2 linked regions of the Kineosporia succinea genome follow. The protein of the gene in region 2 interacts with the protein of the main gene of each other region in a pairwise test. Links are inferred from orthologs where the notes say so. Each region holds a gene or a part of one and is shown on either strand. Other genes may lie near its edges.

What was found.
Region 1: the proteins of J2S57_RS02875 (region 2) and J2S57_RS19900 interact in binary tests that used the Escherichia coli proteins (3 or more experiments, as listed by UniProt). The link is inferred for Kineosporia succinea from one-to-one orthologs.

What each region holds. Positions count from the first base shown.
Region 1 is NZ_JAUSQZ010000001.1:4,568,338-4,577,617, forward strand. Bases 3,507-6,186 are described here. They hold J2S57_RS19900 (sulfurtransferase TusA family protein), read right to left. Parts: upstream 5,124-6,186; coding sequence 4,890-5,123; downstream 3,507-4,889. Other genes in these bases: J2S57_RS19890 (carbohydrate kinase family protein), read left to right, coding at 3,507-4,166; aat (leucyl/phenylalanyl-tRNA--protein transferase), read left to right, coding at 4,171-4,881; J2S57_RS19905 (cysteine desulfurase family protein), read right to left, coding at 5,135-6,186. Outside these bases: J2S57_RS19870 (dipeptidase), read left to right, coding at 1-69; quinolinate synthase NadA, read right to left, coding at 172-1,416; J2S57_RS19880 (glycerate kinase), read left to right, coding at 1,447-2,583; iron-sulfur cluster insertion protein ErpA, read left to right, coding at 2,725-3,090; more of J2S57_RS19890, read left to right, coding at 3,183-3,506; more of J2S57_RS19905, read right to left, coding at 6,187-6,232; ctaC (aa3-type cytochrome oxidase subunit II), read left to right, coding at 6,514-7,431; ctaD (aa3-type cytochrome oxidase subunit I), read left to right, coding at 7,431-9,215; J2S57_RS19920 (cytochrome c oxidase subunit 4), read left to right, coding at 9,212-9,280. UniProt on the Escherichia coli protein: Sulfur carrier protein involved in sulfur trafficking in the cell. Part of a sulfur-relay system required for 2-thiolation during synthesis of 2-thiouridine of the modified wobble base 5-methylaminomethyl-2-thiouridine (mnm(5)s(2)U) in tRNA.
Region 2 is NZ_JAUSQZ010000001.1:637,470-647,064, forward strand. Bases 3,639-6,633 are described here. They hold J2S57_RS02875 (cysteine desulfurase family protein), read right to left. Parts: upstream 5,748-6,633; coding sequence 4,530-5,747; downstream 3,639-4,529. Other genes in these bases: mnmA (tRNA 2-thiouridine(34) synthase MnmA), read right to left, coding at 3,639-4,492; J2S57_RS02880 (electron transfer flavoprotein subunit alpha/FixB family protein), read right to left, coding at 5,853-6,633. Outside these bases: J2S57_RS02855 (methionine synthase), read right to left, coding at 1-1,010; J2S57_RS02860 (VOC family protein), read left to right, coding at 1,198-1,974; J2S57_RS02865 (sensor histidine kinase), read right to left, coding at 2,022-3,230; more of mnmA, read right to left, coding at 3,374-3,638; more of J2S57_RS02880, read right to left, coding at 6,634-6,815; J2S57_RS02885 (electron transfer flavoprotein subunit beta/FixA family protein), read right to left, coding at 6,851-7,630; J2S57_RS02890 (hypothetical protein), read right to left, coding at 7,831-8,961; J2S57_RS02895 (class I SAM-dependent methyltransferase), read right to left, coding at 9,094-9,595. UniProt on the Escherichia coli protein: Master enzyme that delivers sulfur to a number of partners involved in Fe-S cluster assembly, tRNA modification or cofactor biosynthesis. Catalyzes the removal of elemental sulfur from cysteine to produce alanine.

The sequences.
Region 1 (9,280 bases), 3.9 Mb from region 2 along the record:
TTCGAGAAGGCCTGCCTGGCCGAGGCGCTGCTGCTGGCGGCGCTGGCCGAGCAGAACCGCGACAAGTAAGGACGCGTGAACTCACCGATCACGGTCGGTGGCACGAACGAGGGGGCCGGGTCGCGACAAGCGATCCGGCCCCCTCTCCGTTCAGATCCGTTCGAATCCCGTTCAGATCCCGGGCAGGGCCAGCATCTGGTCGAGCCCGACCCGCGCCCAGTGCGCCACCTCGGGGTCGACGACGATGCGGTTGACGGACCGCCCGGCCGCCAGCGACTCCAGCGTCCAGACCAGGTGCGGCAGGTCGATGCGGTTCATCGTCGAGCAGAAGCAGACCGTGCGGTCGAGGTAGGTGATGTTGAGCTCGGGGTGGGTGCGGGCCAGGCGCCGCACCAGGTTGAGCTCGGTGCCGATCGCCCACGAGCTGCCGGCCGGGGCCGCCTCGATGGTGCGGATGATGTGCTCGGTCGAGCCGACCTGGTCGGCCTGCGACACCACCTCGTGCTTGCACTCCGGGTGCACGAGAACCTGCACACCGGGTACGCGCTCGCGCACCGACGTCACGTTGTCGGCGGAGAACCGGCCGTGCACCGAGCAGTGCCCGCGCCAGAGGATCATCCGCGCGTCCTTCAGCTGCTGGACCGTCAGCCCTCCCATCGGCTTGTGCGGGTCGTAGACCACGCAGTCGTCGAGCGAGAAGCCCATCTGCGAGACCGCGGTGTTGCGGCCCAGGTGCTGGTCGGGCAGGAACAGGATCTTGCCGCGGCCCTCCGGGCGGCGACCGAAGGCCCAGGTCAGCGCCACCCGCGCGTTCGAGGAGGTGCAGACCGTGCCGCCGTGACGGCCGGTGAACGCCTTGATCGCGGCGGAGGAGTTCATGTACGTGACCGGGATGACGTCCTCGGCCACGCCGGCCTCGACCAGCGTGTCCCAGCACTCCTCGACCTGCGCGATCGCGGCCATGTCGGCCATCGAGCAGCCCGCGGCCAGGTCGGGGAGCACGACCTGCTGGTGCGAGGCGGTGAGGATGTCCGCGCTCTCGGCCATGAAGTGCACGCCGCAGAACACGATGTACTCGGCGTCCGGCCGGTTCGCCGCGTCGCGCGCGAGCTTGAACGAGTCGCCCATGACGTCGGCGAAGTCGATCACCTCGTCGCGCTGGTAGTGGTGCCCGAGCACGAAGGCGTTGCTGCCGAGCGCCTGCCGGGCCGCGTGCGCACGGGCCACCAGGTCCGGGTCGGACGGGGAGGGCAGGTCGCCGGGGCACTCGACACCGCGCTCGCTGCCCAGGTCCTGTGCACGACCGAGGAGGAGCAGCGCGGCGGGGGTGGAGGCCGGTTCGGCGAACGAGGGGGCGCCCAGAGGGAGTGACGCCGGTGCGAGCGAGTCGACCGGTCCATCGGTCCTCGTAGTCATTCGAACATCATCCCATGACATGATTTTCGCGTGCGTGTGGTCATCGCCCCGGACAGCTTCTCCGGCACCCTCACGGCCCCCGCGGCCGCGCAGGCTCTCGCGGCGGGCTGGCAACGCCATGCACCCGCCGATGACCTGGACCTTTGTCCACTCTCCGACGGCGGGCAGGGCTTCGTCGACGCGATTTCCGCGGCCAACGACGGACGCCTGGTGCCGGTCGAGGTGACCGGTCCGTACGGTTCCCCGCTGCTCGCCGTGCTTTTCGTCACAGAAGGTGAAGGCGGACAACTCACCGCATATCTGGAGTCGGCCCAGGCCTGCGCACCGCAGCCGGGGCAGGATCCGACCACGGCCACGAGTACCGGTCTGGGTGAACTGATCGCCGCCGCGCTCGAGACCGGTGCGACGAGGATCGTGGTCGGCGTCGGGGGAGTGGGCACCAACGACGGCGGCGCCGGGATGCTCGCCGGTCTGGCCGCCGCGCTGGACATCCCCGGGAAGCTGCCCCGCCACCCCGGTGAGATGCGGGGCATCGCCGCCGCCGACGTCCCCCAGTACAACGACCTGCGCGAACGCCTGAAGGACGTGGAGCTGGTGGCCGCCACCGACTCCGACGTGGTGCTGCTCGGTTTCAAGGGCGTCAGCGCCCTGCACGCGGCCGCGAAGGGGGCGACCCCGCAGCAGGCGCAGGACCTCGACCTGGCCATGGCCGACTTCGCCCGGGCCGCCGTCGACGCCACCGGCCAGCCGCAGAAGCTGGTCGCCCTGGCCGGTTCCGGCGCCGGCGGGGGCATCGGGTTCGGCCTGCTGCTGCTCGGTGCGACCCGGGAGATCGGTGCGTCGCTGGTCACCGACGTGGTCCGGCTGCCCGAGCGGCTCAGGGCGGCGGACGTGGTGGTCACCGGCGAGGGCAACCTGGACTGGGACTCGCTACGGGGCACGGTCATCACGGCCGTGGCCCACGTCGCCCAGAACCTGGCCGTGCCCACGGTCGCCGTGGCCGGGCAGGTGCAGGTGGGACGTCGCGAGCTGCTGTCGGTCGGCGTCGAGTCGGCCTACCCGGTCGCCCGCACGCCGCAGGAGGTGCAGGCCTCGCTGGCCGACCCGGCCGGGCGCCTGGCCGACCGCGCGGAGCGGGTGGCCCGCACCTGGTCGCCCCGGAGGTGACGTATTCTCGGGAGATCGGGAATTACCGGGGCGGTGTCGTCGCTGAACGCATCTGCAGACGTGGCGCTCACGCCGACAACGGCATGGGCGCATCCGGATGAACCGGCCGACCTGACCGTTCAACGAGCAGGAGAACTACCCATGACCGTCAACGAGACCGAGCAGAGCACCGACACCAAGACCCACGGTGTGCTGCTCACCGACGTTGCCGCCGGCAAGGTGAAGAGCCTGCTGGAGCAGGAGGGCCGCGACGACCTGCGCCTGCGCATCGCCGTCCAGCCCGGCGGCTGCTCCGGTCTGGTCTACCAGCTCTACTTCGACGAGCGTTCGCTCGACGGTGACCTGGTGCGCGACTTCGACGGCGTGCAGGTCGTCGTCGACCGCATGAGCTCCCCGTACCTCGAGGGCGCGAGCATCGACTTCGCCGACACGATCGAGAAGCAGGGTTTCACCATCGACAACCCGAACGCCGGCAGCAGCTGCGCCTGCGGTGACAGCTTCAGCTGATCCGCACCTGATCCCCCACGAGACCGGTCGTCCGCACTGCGGGCGGCCGGTCCCGTGTTTTGACCGCATCCACCCGGGTAGGGTGACTGGTCGTGCGTATCGCGGTTACCGGGTCCATTGCGACCGACCACCTGATGACCTTCGACGGCCGGTTCGCCGACAGCCTCCTGAAGGAGCAGCTGGAGAAGGTGTCCCTGTCGTTCCTCGTGGGCGACCTGCAGATCCGGCGCGGAGGCGTCGGCTGCAACATCGCCTTCGGGCTCGGCAATCTCGGCCTGCGCCCGCTGCTGGTCGGGTCCGCCGGTGAGGACTTCGCCGACTACCGCTCGTGGCTCGAGCGTCACCACGTCGACTGCTCGGGGGTGCGGATCTCGCAGACCCAGCACACCGCCCGGTTCGTCTGCACCACCGACGCCGAGCAGGCCCAGATCGCCTCGTTCTACCCGGGGGCGATGTCCGAGGCCAACCAGATCGAGCTCGCCCCGCTGGGCGCGCAGAGCCCCATCGACCTGGTCGTGATCAGCCCGAACGACCCGGAGGCGATGCTGCGCCACACCGAGGAGTGCCGCAGCCGGGGCATCCCGTTCGCGGCCGACCCCTCGCAGCAGCTGGCCTGGGCCGACGGCCCGCTCATCCGCCAGTACGTCGACGGGGCCACCTACCTCTTCAGCAACGACTACGAGGCCGGCCTGATCGAGTCCAAGACCGGGTGGAGCGCGGCCGAGATCCTCGCCAAGGTCGGCATGCGCGTCACGACCCACGGTGAGAAGGGCGTCTTCATCGAGGTCGAGGGCGCCGAGACGGTGCACGTGCCGATCGTCCCGGCGACCAAGCTCGCCGACCCGACCGGCATCGGCGACGCGTTCCGTTCCGGTTTCCTGGCCGGCATCGCCTGGGGCCTGACCCCCGAGCGCAGCGCCCAGGTCGGGGCCACCCTCGCCACCCTGGTGCTCGAGACCGTCGGCCCGCAGGAGTACAACCTGTCCCGCGCCGCCTTCCTCGAGCGTTTCACCGGCGTCTACGGTGCGAGCGCGGCGGCCGAGATCGAACCGCACCTGGTCACGTTCCGGCCGTAGCCCGATGAGCGCCCAGCCCGTGGAACCCGTCGAACCGGTGGCCAGCCGGTACGCCTTCGACCTGTCGGTGGCCGTGCCCGGGGAGGACCTGATCGGGGTCGGTGCCGACCTGGAGCCGGGCACGCTGCTGTCCGGCTACCGGTCGGCGGTGTTCCCGATGGGCCTGGGCCGGCACGGCCGCGGGCCGATCGGCTGGTGGTCGCCCGACCCGCGGGGCGTGCTGCCGCTGTCCGGGCTCAAGGTCAGCCGCTCGCTGCGCAAGGCCGTGAACACCTTCGAGATCCGGGTGGACTCGGCGTTCGAGGAGGTCGTGGCCGGCTGCGCCGACGTGCGCCGGCCCGGCCGCTGGATCACGCCGCGCATCGCCGAGGCCTACCGCCGTCTGCACGACCTGGGCTGGGCCCACTCGGTGGAGTGCTGGCGCGACGGCCGGCTCGCGGGAGGCCTGTACGGCGTGGCGATCGGCGGGCTCTTCGCGGGGGAGTCGATGTTCCACCGCGAGACCGACGCCTCGAAGGTCGCCCTGGTCGGCCTGGTGCGCCTGCTCACCCAGGACGGCGGGGACGACGCCGACCGGCGGCTGCTCGACGTGCAGTGGCGCACCGACCACCTCGGCAGTCTGGGCGTGGTCGAGATCCCGCGCGAGGACTACCGCGCCCGGCTGGAACAGGCGCTCCTCCTGCCGCGACCCGCCGTGTTCGACACCCTGCCCTGAGCAGGATCTCAGACCCGCACCGAGCTCCTCAGGAACGCGCCGGTCTCGTCCGCCGTCCACTCCTGGTCCACCAGCTCCGCCGACCGCATCCGGCACCAGGCGGCGATGTCCGGCTCGGCCGCCGCGTCGGTGCTCAGCACCACGACCACCGTGCCCGGGGCCGCGACCCGAGCGGCCCCGGCCAGCCGGATCACCGGCAGAGGGCACCGCAGACCGCGTGCGTCCACCACCACGTCCACCATCGCGAAACCCCTCACAGGCCGTCGGCGCCGAGCATCGCCCGCACGCGCGCGACCGCGCCGGGGAGAACGGCGCAGAACCCTTCCACGGCCTGGCGGGTCACGTCCACCGGCAGCCCGACCCGGACGTTCCCGTGCGTCAGCACCCCCATCGCCGCCAGCACGTGACTGGGCTCCAGCGTCGAGGCGGTGCAGGCCGATCCCGACCCGACCGCGTACCCGTGCCGGTCCAGGTCGTCGACGATCGCCTCCCCGTCCACGTACAGGCAGGAGAAGGTGACCAGGTGCGGCAGCCTCCCGTCGGGATCGCCCACCACCTGGGTGTCGGGAATCGTGGCGGCCACCGCCCGGATCCGCCCCGTCAGCTCCCGTCGCCACGAGTCCGTCTCCGCGCGAGCGGCCGACAGCGAGCGCAGCACCACCGCCGCCGCGAGCGCCGAGGGCACCGACACCGTGCCCGGCACCTTCTCGGTTCCGTCGTCGGCGGGGGAGGGGGACACCCAGCGGGTGTTCGCCCGGATCCCCAGCACACCCAGCCCGGCCGGGGCACCCCACGCCCGGGGGTCGGCCGTCAGCAGGTCCCAGCCCGCCGGCACCGGAGCGTGCCCGGCGCTCGCGGCCGCGTCGACGAGGAGTGGCACGGACGACGCGCGGGTCGCCTCCGAGACCCCGGTCACCGGCTGGAGCGTGCCCACCTCACCGTTGGCGCTCTGCAGGCAGGCGAGGGCGACGCCCTCGGTGCCCACCGCATCCGCGAACGCCTCCTGGTCGACACGCCCGGCCTCCGAGACTTCGATGAGAAATGGATCACCCCCGAACCGGGCGGCGTGCAGCACGGACGAGTGCTCCACGGCCGAGGCGACCACCCGCGTCCCCACCCGCCGGCGGGCCCGCAACGTGCCCAGCACCGCCGCGTGCACGGCCTCGGTGTGGGAGCCGGTGAAGACGATCTCCTCGGTGCGGGCGCCCAGGTCGGCGGCGATCGACTCCCGGGCCCCCTCGAGCAGCAGCCGTGCGGCGCGCCCCTCCCGGTGCAGGCGGCGGGGGTCGGCCCAGCCCTCGTCCACGGCCGCCCGCCAGGCCTGCAGCCCCGACGGGTGAACGGGGGCCACCGACGAGGCGTCCAGGTACGCACGATGCGTCCCTGCTCCGGACGGGTGAGGATGTGCGGGTGCCCCATCGGGTCCCGCAGGTGGGCCGGAAGTCATCCCGGCAGTGTCTCTCGTCTCTGGTGCGCCACGCCGATAACCAAGCCGGACCCATCGCAGGTGCCGTCACAGGCACCCGCTACCCTGCTCACGAACGAGAAATCGGGAGCATGAAACATTCAGTAAAAGCACTCGGTGTGGAGGCTGTGACCCCGCACCGGGACGAGACCGTGGGAAGGCCGCCGTTGCGTTCGCACGAGGGGTTGGCGCGTCGGCGCGCCCGTGCAGTTGCCGTGGGTTTGGCCGGCACTGCCCTACTGACTTTGTCCGGCTGCACCGACCAGGTGCAGCGTGGCTGGATGCCCAGCACGAAGGACACGACGAATCAGACCGGCAAGATCATGGACCTGTGGGTCGGGTCCTGGATCGCCGCCCTGATCGTGGGTGTCATCGTCTGGGGTCTGACGATCTGGTGCATGATCGTCTACCGGCGCCGTAAGGGCGAGACCGGTTTTCCGGCCCAGATCCGCTACCACCTGCCGCTCGAGGTGATGTACACCGTCGTCCCCGTGATGATGGTGGCCGTCCTCTTCGGGCACACGGCCAACATCCAGTCCGAGCTGCTGTCCACCAAGACCAAGCCCGACGTCACCATCGGCGTCGTCGGCAAGCAGTGGTCGTGGGACTTCAACTACAAGGACTCCGACGTCTACGAGACCGGCGTCATGGGTCAGCTCGACGGCCAGGAGGGCGCGGAGGCCGAGCTTCCGACGCTGTACCTGCCCGTCAACAAGCTGGTCCAGTTCGATCTGACCGCTCGTGACGTCATCCACTCGTTCTGGGTGCCCGCGTTCCTCATGAAGATGGACACGGTGCCCGGCATCGAGAACAACTTCCAGGTGCGGCCGCAGCGCGAGGGCACGTTCAAGGGCAAGTGCGCCGAGCTGTGCGGTGAGTACCACTCCGAGATGCTGTTCAACGTCAAGGTCGTGAGCCAGGCCGAGTACGACCAGCACATGGCCGACCTCGAGGCGAAGGGCAACACCGGCCAGCTCGGTGAAGACCTGAACCGCAGCGAGATGGCGCCCTCGGACTCGAACGCCGAAGAAGCCGGCAACAGCAACGCGCAGGGCGCTTCGAAGACGACCGCAGGGGTGAAGTAATGACAGCAGCCTTCGAGGCGTCGGACGCGGGCTACATCGCCCGTCCGGTGCCGCTGAAAAAGGGGCTCAACGCCGTCAAGTGGCTGACGAGCACCGACCACAAGGTGATCGGCAACCTCTACCTCGTCACCTCGTTCATCTTCTTCCTGCTGGGCGGCCTGATGGCCGTGCTGATCCGCCTCGAGCTCTGGGAGCCCGGGATGCAGATCGCCAGCAGCAAGGAGCAGTACAACCAGCTGTTCACCATGCACGGCACGGTGATGCTGCTGATGTTCGCGACGCCGCTGTTCGCCGGTTTCGCCAACGCGATCATGCCGCTGCAGATCGGCGCGCCCGACGTGGCGTTCCCGCGGCTGAACATGCTGTCGTACTGGCTGTACCTGTTCGGCAGCCTGATCGCGGTGGCCGGCTTCCTCACCCCGCAGGGTGCGGCCTCGTTCGGCTGGTTCGCCTACGCGCCGCTGTCGAACGCGGTCTACTCGCCCGGTCTGGGCGGTGACCTCTGGGTCTTCGGCCTGGCGATGAGCGGTCTGGGCACCATCCTCGGTGCGGTCAACTTCATCACCACGATCATCTGCATGCGCGCACCCGGCATGACGATGTTCCGGATGGGCCTGTTCACCTGGAACATCCTGATCACCTCGATCCTGGTGATCATGGCCTTCCCGCCGCTGGCCGCCGCGCTGCTGGCGCTGGGTGCCGACCGGCGCTTCGGGGCGCAGGTGTTCGAGCCCGAGAACGGTGGCGCCATCCTCTGGCAGCACCTGTTCTGGTTCTTCGGCCACCCCGAGGTCTACATCATCGCGCTGCCGTTCTTCGGCATCGTGAGCGAGGTCCTGCCGGTCTTCAGCCGCAAGCCGATCTTCGGTTACAAGACGCTGGTCTTCGCGACCATCACCATCGCCGCGCTGTCGGTGTCGGTGTGGGCCCACCACATGTACGTCACGGGTCAGGTCGCGCTGCCGTTCTTCGCCTTCATGACGATGCTGATCGCGGTCCCGACCGGCGTGAAGTTCTTCAACTGGGTCGGCACCCTCTGGGGCGGGTCGATCACCTTCGAGACGCCGATGGTCTTCTCCATCGGCTTCCTGGTGACCTTCCTCTTCGGTGGCCTCACCGGCGTCATCCTGAGCTCCCCGCCGCTGGACTTCCAGCTGTCCGACTCCTACTTCGTGGTGGCGCACTTCCACTACGTGGTGTTCGGCACCGTGGTGTTCGCGATGTACGCGGGCTTCTACTACTGGTGGCCCAAGCTCACCGGCAAGATGCTCGACGACCGTCTCGGCCAGGTGCACTTCTGGATGACGTTCATCGGCTTCCACAGCACCTTCCTCATCCAGCACTGGCTGGGTGTCGAGGGCATGCCCCGCCGGTACGCCGACTACCTCCCGGAAGACGGCTTCCAGCTGTACAACCAGATCTCCACGGTCGGTTCGGTCATCCTGGCCCTGTCGGTGGTCCCGTTCGCGTGGAACATCTACAAGACGGCCAAGCACGCCCCCGACATCACGGTCGACGACCCCTGGGGTTACGCCGGCACGCTGGAGTGGGCCACGTCCTGCCCGCCGCCGCGGCACAACTTCAACTCGCTGCCGCGTATCCGGTCCGAGCGCCCCGCGTTCGACCTGCACCACCCCGAGATCGCGGCTGCCGACCACCCCACGCCGAACAAGGGCCTGCTCACGCAGATCTACGGCGAGGGTGACGTGCACGAGCGGGGTCCGGGCCTGAACGGCGACGACGAGCCGGGCAACAACGCCGGCAACCAGGGGGTGCAGAAGTGAAGATCGAGAAGTGGATTTTCATCGGCGGCACGCCGTTCTTCCTGGCCTTCGCCATCGCCTACGGC
Region 2 (9,595 bases):
GCCGAACGGGCCTGCTGGGGCGACGATCCGGCGAGCCCGCAGGCCGGGGTGACCACCACGTCCGCAAGCCCCGGGACCGCGAGACCCAGCCGCCGCCAGGGATTCGCGATCGAGTCGGCCACCACCTGGGGCTTCACGCCGGAGGCGGTCGGCACCGCGCCCGCCCAGAGCGCCGTGCCGTTCTCGGTGGCCTCGGCCATCTGCTCCCAGCGCTGCTGCCCGAGCTGCGACACGTCGAGCGACAACGCCGACGCACCGGTGCGGACCAGCAGCTCCACGGGCGGTTTCGAGGCGCAGCAGTGGATCACGGTGCGCACCGCCCCGGCCCCGGTCGCCGCGTCGAGCACCGCACGCAGCCCCTCGACGAGCAGCGGCTCCTCGATCGCCCGCAGCCGCCCGAACCCGCTCGCCGTCGGCAGCGAGCCGTCGAGCACCGCCTGGATCCCGGGCTCGTCCAGCTGCAGCACCAGCCGGGCCCCCGGCACCAGACGGCTCACCTCGGCCAGGTGCTGCGAGACCCCTTCGGCGAGCGAGGCCACCAGGTCCCGGCAGGCTCCGGGATCGACCACCGCACGTTCCAGACGCGGCAGCCACAGACTCGACGCCAGCGTCCACGGGCCGGTGACCTGCACCTTCAGCAGCCCCTGGTAGCCGTCGGCGACCTCCGCGAGCACGTCCAGGTCCTGCCGCAGCCACGACCGGGTGCGGTGGTGGTCGCGGCCCGGGTGGTCGACCAGGCGCCACCCGGACGGCTGAAGATCCACCGGCATGTCCACGAGCAGCCCCGCCGCGCGCCCGACCATGTCGGCACCCGGCCCGCGCGCGGGCAGCTCGGGCAGGTACGGCAACGCGGGCGGATCGCCCAGCTCGCCGAACGTGACCCGCATGGTGTCCAGCACGTCGGTGCCCGGCCACGACCCGACGCCGGTGGCCGCCCCGGGGCCGATCGTCACCTCGTCGGGGGTGGTGGTGGGCAGGTCGTGCGGAGGCAGGTTGCTCGAGGAGGGCACCCGCCGAGCCTACGGCGCCCACGCGACGGGCCGGGTGCCGGACGACTTCGCCGATTCTGTCGGGGGCGGGCAGTACGGTGATCGCGAGATCACGCTCCGTCGGGTCGCACGTGGTGACACCGGAGCGGGAACCACACGGGGGCGTCCGGGCCAGGGCGCCGGATCATCGTTGATTCAGGAGGCTCAGATGGCAGTCCGAACCGAGAAGTGGCGCGCGGGCACCCCCTGCTGGGCCGAGCTCGCGGCCGACGACGTCGAGGTGGCCAAGGCGTTCTACGGCCCGTTGCTGGGCTGGTCGTTCGAGCGGTCGGTGTCCGAGCACCGGCTCGTCGTGGCCACGGTCGAGGGCGCCGAGGCGGCGGGCATCACCGAGGTCCACGAAGACACGCCGACCGGCTGGCTGGTGCACTTCGCCACCGACAACCTGCAGGCCACCGCCGATTCCGTGGTGGCGCACGACGGGCAGGTCCTGCTGCCGCCGCAGGCGGCCGGCACCCGGGGCCGCCGGGCCGTGGCCTGCGACCCGACCGGTGCGCCGTTCGGGCTCTGGCAGGCGGGCGACGCCGTGGGCGGCGAGCACACCCGCGCGCCCGGGTCGTTCGTGTGGGACGACCTTCGCACGCCGAACCCGTCCGTGGCCCGCGAGTTCTATTCGCAGGTCTTCGGTTTCGCGAACGCCCCGCTGCCCGCCGAGATGGGTGGGGGCGACGACTACCAGACCTACTCCTTCCCCGACCAGTCCTGGCCGCTGGGCGGAATGGGCCCGATGATGGGCGACCTCGAGTCCGCGCCCTACTGGCTCGTGTACTTCCAGGTGCGCAGCATCGTCGCCGCCCTGGAGTTCGCCGAGAGCACCGGCGCCCACATCGACCAGCGCGACTTCGAGACCCAGTTCGGCCGGATGGCCGCGCTGCGCGACCCGTTCGGCAACCGGTTCTGGCTGATGGAGCCGTCCGCCAACTGAATCCGGCGGTCTGCCGAGGCACCCGGCCGCTCGCGGGCCGGGTCCTCTCAGCCCTCCGCGGCCCCGCCCGGCCGGCCCCCGACCCGGGACTCGGCCTTTCGCGGCAACCGGGCCCGCACGGCGAAACCGCCGCTCTCCGCCCCTGCGGTCAGCTCGCCACCGAAAGCGGCTACCCGGTCGCGCATTCCGTTGATCCCGCGTCCCGAACGGGCCCAGGCCCGGCGGGGCGTGGGGGCGGGAGAACCGGTTCCGGCCGTCACCACCTCCACCGAAAGGTCGTCGTCACCGTGCACCAGCGTCACCGTCGTGGCACGACCGGGGGCGTGCTTCAGGGCGTTCGTCAGCGACTCCTGCACCACCCGCTGCAGTGCCAGGCCGAGGCCCGTGGGCAGCGGGTGCGGCGTGCCCCGCTCGGTGAGGGTGACGTCCTGCCCTGCCGAACGGGCGCGCTCCACCAGGGTTTCCAGTGGCTCGCGAGCCGGGACGCGGTCGGGGTCCGGTGCACTCTCGCCCGGGTCGTGCAGCACGTCGAGCAGCTCGCGCAGGTCGGTCATCGCGGAACGCCCCGTGGCGCTGATGGTCCCGAGCCCGTCCGTGACCTTGTCCGGGTTGCCCGGCAGCAGGAACGGAAGGGCCTCGGCCTGCACCACCATCGCCGTGACGTGATGCGTCACCACGTCGTGCAGTTCGCGGGCGATGCGGGCCCGTTCGGACGCCACCGCCTCCCGCTCCTGGGCCGCTCGCCGGGCCGCCTCCGACCGGGCGCGCGCCCGCACGCCCTCGCCGATCAGCCAGAACAGCACCAGCACGGGCACGAACGTGACGTAATCGATGACCAGCGGCTGCCGGTACGGGGTCCGGTCCATCGCCACGGCCAGCACCAGGTAGCCGATCGCGGCGGCCAGAGCGGTCTCCCAGCGCCGCCGGTCCAGGTGCGCGCCCACACTGTAGAGCGCGATGTACAGCGCCAGCCCGGCCGCGCTGCCCTCGTAGCCCAGCACCTGGTACAGCCCGAAGGCCACCCCGATCACGCCCAGGGCCGGTGCCGGGTGCGTGCGCCGCACCAGCAGCGGAAGGCACTGCGCCAGAACCAGAAGCAGCCACAGCAGGTCGTCCGGCCGGTCCCGGCGCGCCTGGTCGCCGAGCACGGCCGCGAAGGTGTCGCCCGTGGTCAGGGCGAGCGCGGTGAGCACCAGCACGAGCAGCACGTCACGGGACGTGCGCAACCGGTCGAGGCCGCCGGGGAGATACCGCATGGTCCGGCAGCATAGAGGGCGGTTCTGAGCGCGAACCACGGTGCCTGAGGACGCGTCGGTCGCCTTCCGGTCGACTCGGTCGCCTTCCCGGTCGACTCGGTCGCCTTCCGGTCGGCGCGGTGGCCTTCCGGCCGGCGTGAACCTCAGGCGGTGGCGCTGATGGTGGACGAGCCGATCACCTGGGTGCCCCGGTACAGCACCAGGGTCTGCCCGGTGGCGACCCCGCTGATCGGCTCGTCGAGCTCCACGTGCACAGTGGCCGGGAGGGTCTGCAGCGAACCGGCCCCAGAACCCGGCCCCGTGCTCGAGCCGAGCGACACCACGCGCGCCGGCACCTCGCGTCCGTGCGCCCTGACCTGGACCGAAACCGCCGCCCCGGGCTCGGGCACGGGCGCGCACCAGGTGGCCTCCGCCCCCGTGATCGCACGCACCTTCAGCTCCTCGGCCGAACCCACGACCACGGTGTTCGAGACCGGCTCGATCGACAGCACGTAGCGCGGCCTGCCGTCGGCGGCCGGCGTGCCGATCGCCAGGCCACGCCGCTGCCCGACCGTGAAACCGTAGGCGCCGGAGTGCTCACCGAGCTGCTGCCCCTCGGAGTCGACGATCGGGCCGGGCTTCTCCCCCAGCCGCTTGGCCAGGAAACCCTGCGTGTCACCGTCGGAGATGAAGCAGATGTCGTGGCTGTCGGGCTTGCTCGCGACCCGCAGACCGCGCTCGGCGGCCTCGATGCGCACGTCTTCCTTGCGGGTGTCGCCCAGCGGGAACAGCGAACGGGCCAGCCGGTCGGGCGGGAGCACCGCCAGCACGTACGACTGGTCTTTGCCCATGTCGACGGCGCGATGCAGCTCCGGGCCGTGCGGGCCGTCGAGCATCTGCGCGTAGTGCCCGGTGCTGACGGCGTCGAACCCGAGGGCGACGGCCTTGTCGAGCAGCGCGGCGAACTTGATCTTCTGGTTGCAGCGCACGCACGGGTTGGGGGTGCGGCCGATCTTGTACTCGGCCACGAAGTCGTCGATCACGTCTTGCTGGAAGCGCTCGGCCAGGTCCCAGACGTAGAACGGGATGCCGAGGATGTCGGCGACCCGGCGGGCGTCGCCGGCGTCTTCGATCGTGCAGCAGCCCCGGGCCCCGGCGCGCAGGGTCTGCGGGTTGCGGGCCAGCGCCAGGTGCACGCCGACCACCTCGTGACCGGCGTCGACGGCGCGCGCGGCAGCCACGGCGGAATCCACGCCGCCGCTCATCGCAGCCAGTACTCGCATCAGTGCATACCCCTTGTCAGAACCGTCGTCGCCGAGTTCAGAAGCTCAGCCCGGCACCCCGGGCCCGCTCGACCACCGGGCCGATCGCCTCGGCCAGCGCGGCGACGTCACCGGCGGTCGAGGTGTGGCCGAGGCTGAAGCGCAGAGCCCCGCGGGCGGTCGCCTCGGCGACGCCCATGGCGAGCAACACGTGACTGGGCTGAGGTACTCCCGCCTGGCAGGCCGAACCGGTCGAGCACTCCACGCCGCGGGCGTCGAGCAGGTAGAGCAGGGAGTCACCCTCGCAGCCGGGGAAGGTGAAGTGCGCGTTGCCCGGGAGCCGTGCGGTGCCGTCGGCCGCCGCCAGTGCGGGCCCGAGACCGTCTACCTCGGGCGGCACGGCACCGTTCAGCACCGCGTCGGGCACGGCCTTCCAGACGGCGCGGATCAGGTCGTCGCGCAGCTGGGCGACGCGCACACTCTCGGCCGGCTGCGCCTCGACGGCCAGCGTGGTCGCGACCGCGAACGCCCGCAGGGCCGCCACGTCGAGCGTGCCCGAGCGGATGCCGCGTTCCTGCCCGCCGCCGTGCAGACCGGGCACCAGGTCGAGGCCGCGCCGGGCCAGCAGGGCGCCGGTCGAGACCGGGCCGCCGAGCTTGTGGCCGCTGACGCTGAGGCAGTCGGCCCCGCTCGCGGCGAAGTCGAGCGCGAGGTGCCCGACCGCCTGGATCGCGTCGGTGTGCACCGGAATGCCGTGCCGGTGGGCCAGTTCCGCGATCCGCTCGACCGGCTGGATCGTGCCGACCTCGTTGTTCGCCCACATCACGGTGACCAGCGCGACCGACTCGTGCCGCGCGTCCAGAAGCTGTTCGAGGCCGTCGAGATCGACGCGACCCGCGTGATCGACCGGGGCCCAGACCACCTCGGCGCCCTCGTGGGTGACCAGCCACTCGACCGGATCGAGCACCGCGTGGTGCTCGATGGGAGAGGCCACGACCACCCGGCGCCGCTCGTCGGCGGCGCGACGGGCCCAGAACAGGCCCTTGACGGCCAGATTGTCGGCCTCGGTGCCGCCCGCGGTGAAGACCACCTCGCTGGGGCTGGCCCCGAGGGCCACGCCCAGCTGCTCCCGGGCCTCCTCGACGACGCGGCGGGCGCGGCGGCCGGAGGAGTGGAGCGAGGAGGCGTTGCCCGCGAACGTCATCTCCTCGGCCATCGCCGCCACCGCTTCGGGCAGCATCGGCGTGGTCGCCGCGTGGTCGAGGTAAGCAGTCACAGTGTCGAGTGTAGGCATTCCGAGTGCACGAAAGGGCTGGGGCGGTTCAAACCCGTCCGGGCCGTGGAGCCGCGCGCCGGCGCGGTTCCACGGCCCGGGACCGGATCAGCCCTTGCGCTTCGCGACCTCGTCGGTGGCCTGCGGCAGCACCGTGAAGAGGTCACCGACGACGCCGAAGTCGACGAGCTCGAAGATCGGCGCCTCCGGGTCCTTGTTGACGGCGACGATCGTCTTGGACGTCTGCATGCCGGCCCGGTGCTGGATCGCGCCGGAGATGCCGCTGGCCACGTAGAGCGTGGGCGAGACCTGCTTGCCGGTCTGGCCGACCTGCGTGCTGTGCGGGTACCAGCCGGCGTCGACCGCGGCGCGGGAGGCGCCGACGGCACCGCCCAGGGCGTCGGCGAAGCTCTCGACGGCGGAGAAGTCGCCGTTGGTGCCCCGGCCGCCGGAGACCACGACCGCGGCCTCGGTGAGCTCGGGACGACCGCTCTTCTCCTTCGGGCGGCGCTCGGTGATCTTCGCGCCCTTGGCCGCGTCGGACACCGTGACCGGCACGGTGACGACGTTCGGCGTCACGCCCGCGACGGCCACCGGCTCGGCCGAGTTCGGCTTCACGGTGATGATGGGCGTGCCCCGGGTGACCGAGGCGGTGACGGTGAAGGCGGCGGCGAAGACCGACTGCGTGGTGACCGGGCCCTCCTGCACGTCGACGGCGTCGGTGATCAGGCCGGACTCGAGCTTGACGGCGAGACGGCCCGCGATCTCCTTGTTCTCGCCCGAGCTGGCGAGGAGCACCGCGGCCGGGTCGCCGGCCTGGGCTGCCTGCTGGACGACCGCGGCCAGGGCCTCGGCCTTGGGCGCGACCAGGTACTCGTCGAGGCCCTCGGCCTCGACGACGTACACGGTGGCGGCGCCGTACTCGGCCAGGGAGGCGGCGGCCGCGTCGTAGCCCTGGCCGATGAACACGGCGGCGGGCTCGCCCAGCCGGGCGGCGATGGTGAGCAGTTCGCTGGTGGTCTTACGGACGGCGCCGTCGACGTGGTCGACCAGCACGAGTACCTGGGACATGGACGTCCTTTGCGTTCTAGGGGGGTTTAGGGGAGTCAGACCAGCTTGGCGGCGGCGAGGAACTCGACCAGCTTGGTGCCGCCGTCGCCCTCGTCCTTCACGACCTGGCCGGCGGTGCGGGCGGGGCGCTCGGTCACCGCGGAGACCGCGGTCCAGGCGGCGGACAGGCCCACCTCGTCGGCGGACAGGCCCAGGTCTTCCAGGGTCCAGGTCTGCAGCGGCTTCTTCTTGGCGGCCATGATCCCCTTGAACGAGGGGTAGCGCGGCTCGTTGATCTGGTCGGTGACGCTGACGACAGCGGGAAGGCTCGCCTCGATGATCTCGGTGCTGGCGTCGTTGTCGCGGCGGATCGTGGCCTTGCCGTCGGCCACCGTGAGCTCGCTGGCCAGCGTGATCTGGGGCAGGCCGAGGCGCTCGGCGAGCATCGCGGGCACGACGCCCATCGCGGCGTCGGTCGAGGCCATGCCGGTGAGCACCAGGTCGTACTCGAGCTTGGCGAGCGCGGCGGCCAGGATCTTGGAGGTGGCCAGGGCGTCGGAGCCGTGGATCGCGTCGTCCTCGACGTGGACGGCCTCGTGGGCGCCCATCTGCAGCGCCTTGCGGGCGGCGTCGGTCGCGTCCTCGGGGCCGACCGTGAGCACGGTGACCTTGCCGTCGGTGGCCTCGGCGAGCTTCAGGGCCTCCTCGACCGGGTACTCGTCGAGCTCGGAGAGCAGGCCGTCGACGTTTTCACGGTCCGTGGTGTTGTCGTCGGCCGAGAATGCCCGGTCCGCCTGGGCGTCCGGTACGTACTTCACACACACCACGATGTTCATGAGCGCCTCTCGACTTCTTACGCGTTGGTGGGACGACCGCTTGTCTGGCGTCAGTTTCTCACCCGTCACGGGCACGGCCATCCGCGGCAGTTCTGATCCAACACGCTAACCGTCGAGAGAGATCGCTCTCATCGCCCCCCTGTGAATTAACTCACCCGGATGTGTCTTTATTGAAGGACCTCCGGCGGGTTCGGAGGACCTCAGGCGGGCAGCGCCAGGCCGAGACTGACACCCATCCCGGGCGTCGGCCGCTCCTCGCTCACATCGGGGACGGGCAGCGTGGTGGGCGGGCTCGAGGGCACCGGCAGCGTGATCTCGCGGGCGACCAGGTCGAGGAAGGTCAGGCTGGTGATGCGGCAGATCATCAGCCGGGCGTCGAGGCCGGCGACCGGGGCGGGCAGCAGCTCGTGCAGGTGGTGCTGCAGGTAGAACTGCCGGGCCGGGCCGATCCAGCCACCCGAGCCGTAGCAGCGGCAGGTCAGGTCGTAGGCGGCGATGGCCTCGGCCTCGCGGGCGCGGCGCTCCTGGCGGCGCAGGGAGCGGCGGGTGTGAACCCTCACCCGCTGGCGGAACATGTCCAGGCCGCCCACGCCGACGCCGGTCGCGGCGGCCTTCCAGTCCGCGCGGAACGACGGCGGCAGCGACGCGTCACCCATCCCCTCAGCGGCCAGGGCCTTCGCCGGACCGCCGAAACCGCAGCGCTGGAGCACGTGCACGGTCAGCGCGGCCGGGTCCTCGTCGGGCAGCGCGATCCGCTGGGCCTGACCGGTCAGGCCGAGGGCCTGGCCGTAGTCCTCCTGCCGGGCCAGGTCGGCCGCGGCGATGGTGAGCATGCGCAGGTCGCGGCAGCCCCCGGCGCGGGCGGAGCGGGCCAGCGGCGCGGCCGTGACCAGGTCGCCGACCGACACCGCGGCCAGCGCGACGATCCAGTCGAGCCCGGCCGACGGCTGCACCTTGGACGCGGCCTCCTGCACCGCCGTCAGGTCGCCGGTGCCGGCGAGCAGCTCCGAGACCCGTCCGAGCAGGTCGAGCCAGGGACTGGCCGGGGCCAGGCGGGACTTGCTGATCACCGTGACGTTGCGCCGGGTCCGCTCCGACGTCCCCTCGACCAGCTCGTCGAGCAGCTCCTGCGACCGCGCGTGCAGACCCGCGAGCACAGCCAGCTCGGCCTGGCGCACGACATCGACGCGTTCCTGGGCCGGGTGCACGTCGAGCGCCTCGGTGTACAGACCCGCCGCCGACAGGGCGTCGCTCCACTGCCGCAGCACCTCCGGCGGGGGGCCGTCGGCGCGCAGCACGCTGGGCGGGATCTGGCCCGGGCGTACCGGCATGACCAGACTCCGTGTCGGCTGGGCCGTCTCGGGGGTCGGCTGGTCGTCGGGTACTTCCACGGGGCGCTGGCTCACGCTGTCCGCATCGGCACGATCTGCCGCCGCGTTGAGTGTGAGCCAGCTCCCGGTCGGCTACTTCCGGCCGGTCAGCCCCACGGTGGGGAACGCGGCCGCAGGCAGGAACTGCGACAGCTTCCGGTCCAGCTGGGCCAGCCGCTCGCGGGAGCGGATCACCGCCGCCCCCGGCTCCGCACCCGGGTACGGCAGCACCGTGGCGAGCAGCTCCTCGGGCTTGACCATCACGTCCTTGGCCCCGGCCTCGGCCGCGACGGCGCGCAGCCGGTCGGGCACGGCCGGCCCGGCGTCGGGGGCGCCCGTCAGGGTGCGCAGCCGTTCGGGCAGCCGGGTGCGGGCCTGCCCCGCCCGCGACATCCCGACCCGCCCGACGCTGCCCTGAGCCCGCGCGAACCCGGGCGACGCCCAGTCCCGCACGCGGGTCGACTCCCCGGTGATGACGAACCGCCCGCCCGGACGCAACACCCGCAGGACCTCCGTCAGCGTCGCCGCCGGATCCATCCGCCGGTGCAGCAGGGCGTGCGCGATCACCAGGTCGAAGCGCCCGTCCGCGAACGGC